Regions from separate parts of the Streptomyces sp. NPDC006711 genome, predicted to be linked through region 1. Evidence: riboswitches for the same ligand, from Rfam matches in the RefSeq annotation. Region 1 holds a riboswitch; the other holds the start of a gene.

Region 1 (3,395 bases):
AGCAGGCCGGCGAGCTCGCCCTGGGAGCCGGCGTTGGGCTGGATGGACACCGCGTCGTACCCAGTGACCTCGGCCAGGCGCTCCTCCAGCTCGCGGATGAGGGTGAGGTAGCCGGCGGCCTGCTCGACCGGCGCGAAGGGGTGGATCTGCCCGAACTCGGGCCAGGTCACCGGCTCCATCTCGGTCGTCGCGTTCAGCTTCATGGTGCAGGAGCCGAGCGGGATCATGCCGCGGTCGAGCGCGTAGTCGCGGTCGGCGAGCTTGCGCAGGTACCGCAGCATCGCGGTCTCGGAGCGGTGCTGGTGGAAGACCGGGTGGGTCAGGAAATCATCGGTGCGCAGCAAGGCGTCCGGCAGGGTGTCCGCGGCCGTGGCGTCCAGCGCGTCCACATCGGCGCCGGTCCCGAACGCGCCCCAGACGGCGGCCAGTTGGGCCCGCGTGGTGGTCTCGTCACAGGAGAGGGAGACGGTGTCCGCGTCGACCTGGTGGAGGTTGACCCCGCCTTCGCGGGCGGCGGCGACGGCCTTGGCGGCGCGGCCGGGCACGCGCACGGTCAGGGTGTCGAAGTAGGCCTCGTGGACGACGTCGACGCCGGCGGCCCGCAGGCCCTCGGCGAGCAGCACGGCGTAGCGGTGGGTGCGCCGGGCGATCTGGCGCAGACCGTCCGGGCCGTGGTAGACGGCGTACATCCCCGCCATGACGGCGAGCAGCACCTGCGCGGTGCAGATGTTGCTGGTCGCCTTCTCGCGGCGGATGTGCTGCTCGCGGGTCTGCAGGGCAAGGCGGTAGGCCTTGTTGCCGTCGGCGTCGACGGAGACGCCGACGAGACGGCCGGGCAGGCTGCGGGCGAACTTCTCCTGGACCGCCATGAATCCGGCGTGCGGGCCGCCGAAGCCCATCGGGACGCCGAAGCGCTGGGTGGTGCCGACGGCGATGTCGGCGCCGAGGGAGCCGGGCGAGGCGAGCAGGGTGAGCGCGAGCAGGTCGGCGGCGACGGTGACGATCGCGCCCAGCTCGTGGGCGGCGTCGATGACCGGCTTGAGGTCGCGGACCTGGCCGGAGGCGCCGGGGTACTGGAGCAGCACGCCGAAGACACCGCGCTCGGCGATCTCGGCGGGGATGCCCTCGCTCAGGTCGGCGACGACGACCTCGACGCCGGTCGGCTCCGCGCGCGTCTGGATCACGGCGATCGTCTGCGGCAGGGTGTCGGCGTCGATGAGGAAGACACCGCCCTTGACCTTGCCGACGCGCCGCGACAGGGCGAGGGCTTCGGCCGCCGCGGTGCCCTCGTCGAGCAGCGAGGCGCCGGAGGTCGGCAGGCCGGTCAGCTCGGCGACCATGGTCTGGAAGTTGAGCAGCGCCTCGAGGCGGCCCTGCGAGATCTCCGGCTGGTAGGGCGTGTACGCCGTGTACCAGGCGGGGTTCTCCATCACATTGCGCAGGATGACCGGCGGCGTGAAGGTGCCGTAGTAGCCGAGGCCGATCATGGGCGCGAGCACCTGGTTGCGATCGGCGAGCCGGCGCAGTTCGGCGAGCACTTCGGCCTCGGTCCGCGCCTCGGGCAGGCCCAGCGCCTCCGTGCTCTTGATGACGTCGGGGACGGCGGCGGCGGTCAGCTCGTCGAGCGAGCCGTATCCGACCTGGGCGAGCATCTTGGCCTGGGCCTCGGCGTCGGGCCCGATGTGGCGCTGCTCGAACGGAATGCCACGCTCCAGCTGGCTGAGCGGAATGCGGTTGGCGGTCATTACGAAGGCCTCCTGGTCGCACGACCTGCGAGGGGTACCACGGCGCGGGTACCCGGACGGCCTCCCCCTCTGTCATCTCAACCTGAGAGCTTCACCGGGACGCATGGGGGCGACCCGGTTTTCACCGTCGGTGAGGAAAGGATGTGCCCGGGCAGTGGTGCCCGCGCGTTCCCCGTCCTGCTTTCCAGAGTGACCTCGTCCGTGCGGTCCGTGGGCCTGAGAGATTCCGGGGAGGATTTGCTCCTTCGGCGCCCACCGGGCGACTCGTCGAGTACGCCGGAGGGCTCTCCCGCACGGGGTCAGCAGCCGTTCGCCAGCCTACCAGCGCGCTCCGAGCCGATTCTTTGTTCAACTGCCTCGAGTGGCCAACCCTCGCGATGTGCACTTTTGTAGTGCTTATGGAGCAGTTGTCACCGGTTGCGACCAGTTGGAGGGACCGTGCAGACCGATATCGATCCGCGCAGCCTGATCGGCCGCAAGGCGTACGACCGCAATGGACGCAAGATCGGAACGGTGGACGAGGTCTACCTCGACGACGCGACGGGCGCACCGGAGTGGGCCGCCGTGCGCACCGGCCTGTTCAGCCGGGACGCCTTCGTCCCCCTGGACCCCAGCACCCTGGTCGACGAGGCGCTGCACGTCCCCTTCGAGCGCAGCCTGATCAAGGAAGCGCCTGACTTCGGCGTGGGCCGCCACCTCTCCCCGGAGCAGGAACTCCAGCTCTACCACCACTACGGTCTGGACATCTCCGCCCCCTCCCCCGATCCCGGCCCGCCGCCCTCCGACCGCGACTTCGGCCGGCTCGCGGGAGGCGACATCTGACCCCTCCCGCCGCTGTCCTCGGGCGGGGGCCCGCTTTCGCGCCGGGACCCGCTCTTGGGCCGGGGTCCCTCCTCGGTCCGGGGTCCCTCCTCGGTCCGGGGCCCGCCCTCGGTCCGGGGCCCGCTCTTGGGCCCAGGCCCGCCCTCGGTCCGCCCGTCGGGGCCGGGGAGAGCCGGCCCGTCCGGGGGGTGCTGCGAGGTCTCCGCCGGCTCCACCAGGGCCAGCGGCTCCCCGGCTGTGAGCCCGGGATCGTCCACCCTGAACGTCCGCACCCGCCCCGGTGCCCGTGACGTGGGCGTCTCGAAGCGCACGGTGACGCGCCCCACACCGCTGCCCTGCACCCAGCCCGGTCCGTACTCGCTGTGCCGCACGTCGTGCCCGGCCAGCCAGCGGCGCTGGGCCGGGTCCTCCACGGTCTCCGTCTCGGCGGCGGCCGCCGCCTCCTCCCGCTCGGGCTGCTCCTGCGCCGCTCGGTCCCCCGCCGCCTGCGCGAAAAGGTCCTCCTGCGTGAAGTCGGCGAGGCCGGTCACCCCCACCCCGAGCAGCCGCACCCCGCCCGTGGTGTCCACCGAGTCGAGCAGCCGCCCGGCCGCCTCCCGCACCACCGCGAGGTCGTCCGTCGGCCCGCGCAGCGTCTCGGACCTCGTCAGCGTCGAGAAGTCGAAACGTCTGACCTTCAGCACGATGGTGCGCCCGGAGTGGCCGGAGGCCCGCAGCCGGCCCACGCACCGCTCCGCGAGCCGCCCCACCTCGGTCGTGATCCGCACCCGGTCGTGCAGGTCCACGTCGAAGGTGTCCTCCACCGACACCGATTTCGCGTCCCGCTCG
Region 2 (3,395 bases), on a different contig from region 1:
GGGGCCGAGTTGACCAGCGAAGGGTCGTCCACGACGTCCTGGTTGGCCTCGACGACCTCGCCCGTGACCGGGGAGTACAGGTCGCTGACCGACTTGGTGGACTCCAGCTCGCCGCAGGTCTCGCCCGCGGTCACCGTGTCACCCACCTCGGGAAGCTGTACGAACACGACGTCACCGAGCGCGTTGGCCGCGTGCTCCGTGATGCCGACCGTCGAGACGCCGTCCTCGGCGTCCGACAGCCACTCGTGCTCCTTGCTGTAGCGCAGCTGCTGGGGGTTGCTCATGACCTGAATTCTCCTGTACGCGGGGGAGTGCTGCTGACGGGGTCTCGTGACGTGTCGCGGAAGGCGGGAGGCGAGAGGGGGAGCGGAAGAAGGACGCGCGTCACTTCTGGCGCTTGTAGAAGGGGAGGGCTACGACCTCGTAGGGCTCGTGCGTCCCGCGGATGTCGATGCCGACCCCGGCCGTGCCCGGCTCGGCGTACGCCGCGTCCACGTAGGCCATGGCGATCGGCTTGCCCAGCGTCGGCGACGGCGCGCCCGAGGTGACCTCGCCCACGGTCTCGCCGCCGGCCCCGCCCGCGGCGACCACGGCGAACCCGGCGCGCGGCACCCGGCGGCCCTCGGCGATCAGGCCGACCAGCTTGCGCGGCGGGTTCGCGCCGGCCTTCTCGGCGGCGGCCTCCAGAGCGGCGCGGCCCACGAAGTCGCCGTCCTTCTCGAACTTCACGACCCGGCCGAGACCGGCGTCGAAGGGGGTGAGCGCGGTCGTCAGCTCGTGCCCGTACAGCGGCATGCCCGCTTCCAGGCGCAGCGTGTCGCGGCAGGACAGGCCGCACGGCACAAGGCCCGCGTCCGCTCCGGCCTCGGTCAGCGCGCGCCACAGCCGCTCGGCGTGCTCGGGCGCCACGAACAGCTCGAAGCCGTCCTCGCCGGTGTAGCCGGTGCGGGCGATGAGCGCGGGGACACCCGCGACGGTGCCGGGCAGGCCCGCGTAGTACTTCAGGCCGTCCAGGTCGGCGTCCGTCACGGACTTCAGGATGCCGGGGGACTCGGGGCCCTGGACCGCGATCAGCGCGTAGGCGTCGCGGTCGTCGCGGACCTCGGCGTCGAAGCCGGCCGCGCGCTCGGTGATCGCGTCCAGCACGATCTGAGCGTTGCCCGCGTTGGCGACCACCATGTACTCGGTCTCGCCCAAGCGGTAGACGATCAGGTCGTCGACGATGCCGCCGTCCTCCTGGCAGATCATCGTGTAGCGGGCGCGGCCCACGCCGATGGTGGCGATGTTGCCGACGAGCGCGTAGTTCAGCGCCTTCATGGCCTCGGGGCCCGTGACGGTGATCTCGCCCATGTGGGAGAGGTCGAAGAGTCCGGCGCGGGTCCGTACGGCGTTGTGCTCGTCGCGCTCGCTCCCGTACCGCAGCGGCATGTCCCAGCCCGCGAAGTCGGTCATCGTGGCGCCCAGCGATCGATGCAGGGCATCGAGGGAGGTGAGGCGGGGGGCGTTGCTCATGGATGGTGCTCCAAGGTCCCGGGGCATGACGGTCGAGGACATCCTCCCCATCTGTCATCGGAACCTGAGAGGTTCACCGGCGCGCGCTGCGCGGCTCGGCTTGCACCTTGGGTGGGACCGCCCGGCAGGGGACGGCCCGCTTTTCAGATCTGCCTCACCCGCGCGGTACGGGGCCTGAGAGATTCAAGGGAGGAACTTGCTCCTTCGGCGCCCCAGCTCACAGCTGCTGAGGACTCTCCCGCGCGGATTCGAACGGCCGGTATGCAGTTGGCGCGCACATCATTGCACGCATCCCGAGGACGGCACATCGCCGGTGACCCATTACCGGCTCTTTACACTCCCTGGGCAAGGAAAGCGGGAGCGAACAGGGGGGAGTGCCATGACGGCGGAGCACAGGACCGGGCGGGTGCGGGAGGTGTCCGCGCCGGACGGCCCGGAGGCGAGGCCGACGGTACCGGCGGCGCGCCGGGAGCGCTCGGGGCGGCCGGGGCCGGGGGTGCCGGAGGTGAATGAGGTGCCGGGGGTGCTGGAGGTGCCCGGTGTGCCCAGGGTGCCGGAGGTGCTGGAGGTGCCCGGTGTGCCCAGGGTGCCGGGGGTGCTGGAGGTGCCCGGTGTGCCCAGGGTGCCGGGGGTGCTGGAGGTGCTGGAGGTGCCCGGTGTGCCCGGGGTGCCTGAGGTGCCGGAAGTACCCGAGGCGTTCGGGACGGTATGGGATCTGCGGGGGCGGCCCGGGCTCACCCCGCCGGAGCTCCTGTTCGACGCGGGTGACGTCGTCGTGGTGTCCGGCCTGCCCGGCAGCGGCAAGACGACCCTGATGCGCCGCGCCGTCACCGACCGCAGGATCGACTCCCAGGACACCCGGCTCGCCTGGCAGCGCGCACTGCCCGGCATCCCCTACCTCCTGTACCGCCCGCTCACCCGCACCGCGCACTTCGCGCGGACCTGGTGGGCGCTGCGCTCGGGCGACAGCCTCGTCGTGCACGACTGCGGCACCCAGGCGTGGGTGCGGCACTGGCTGGGGCGGGGCGCGCGGCGCAGGGGACGCGCGCTGCGTCTGGTCGTGCTCGACGTGCCGGCCGGCACCGCTCTTGAGGGTCAGGCCGCGCGGGGCCGCTGGGTGTCGGCGTACGCCTTCGCCCGGCACCGCGGCGCCGCCCGCCGCCTGATCGCCCAGGTCGAGGCCGGGCGGCTGCCGACCGGCTGCGCGAGCGCCGTCCTGCTCGACCGGGAGTCGGCCTCCGTGCTGCGACGGATCGGCTTCACCGAGTGAGGCGCGCGGGCGTGCGCCGGGCCCTGGCCCCGCCGGCTTTCTTCCGGCCAGGGGTGCGGCGTTAGGGTCGAGGTGCACGGCCGCGCAGGAGCCGGGCACGCGGCGGGGGTCGGGGACAGTCGGGGGAGAGGGACGGCACATGAACTTTCCGGAGCAGGTGTTCGCGCATCCGCACGGCGGCGGAGGCTGGCCGGGCAACGAGCTCGAAGAGGTGCTGGCCGCGGCCGTCGGGCAGCCCGACGCGGGTCCGCGCCTGATAGAGGTCCTGGGCCGCAACGCGGTGTGGGTGCCGCTGCCCAACGGCGGCAGCCAGGACAGCACCGACCTCGACCTGCCCACCCTGGAGCTGAACGGCGCCCCCTATGTCCCCGTCTACAGCTCCGAGCAGCAGTTCATGCAGTGCGTAGGCGCCCATATGTCGTTCGCGGTGGCGCCCGCCGTCGAGTTCGCGCGCGGGCTCCCGCCGCAGCTCGGCATCGTGGTCAACCCCGAGGGCACCGTCGGCATGCCGCTGCCCCCGCCGGCCGTGGCCGAGCTGTGCCGTACCGGGCGTACCGCACTCGACGGACCCGCGTCCGGCGCCCGGGTACGCCTCTTCGAGCCGGACTGGCAG

The links. A riboswitch is a leader RNA that binds a small molecule or an ion and turns the genes downstream of it on or off. The one in region 1 is predicted to bind glycine.
Region 2: another riboswitch for glycine. It lies ahead of gcvT (glycine cleavage system aminomethyltransferase GcvT); the one in region 1 lies ahead of gcvP (aminomethyl-transferring glycine dehydrogenase).

The regions. Positions count from the first base shown of each region.
Region 1 is NZ_JBIAGO010000006.1:9,552-12,946, reverse strand. It holds gene gcvP (aminomethyl-transferring glycine dehydrogenase) at 1-1,745, opposite strand, end outside; glycine riboswitch at 1,940-2,047, opposite strand; gene ACFYM2_RS14560 (PRC-barrel domain-containing protein) at 2,184-2,567, shown strand; gene ACFYM2_RS14555 (DNA polymerase IV) at 2,477-3,395, opposite strand, start outside.
Region 2 is NZ_JBIAGO010000015.1:95,747-99,141, reverse strand. It holds gene gcvH (glycine cleavage system protein GcvH) at 1-284, opposite strand, end outside; gene gcvT (glycine cleavage system aminomethyltransferase GcvT) at 385-1,512, opposite strand; glycine riboswitch at 1,666-1,763, opposite strand; gene ACFYM2_RS25990 (AAA family ATPase) at 2,117-2,782, shown strand; gene ACFYM2_RS25985 (enhanced serine sensitivity protein SseB) at 2,922-3,395, shown strand, end outside.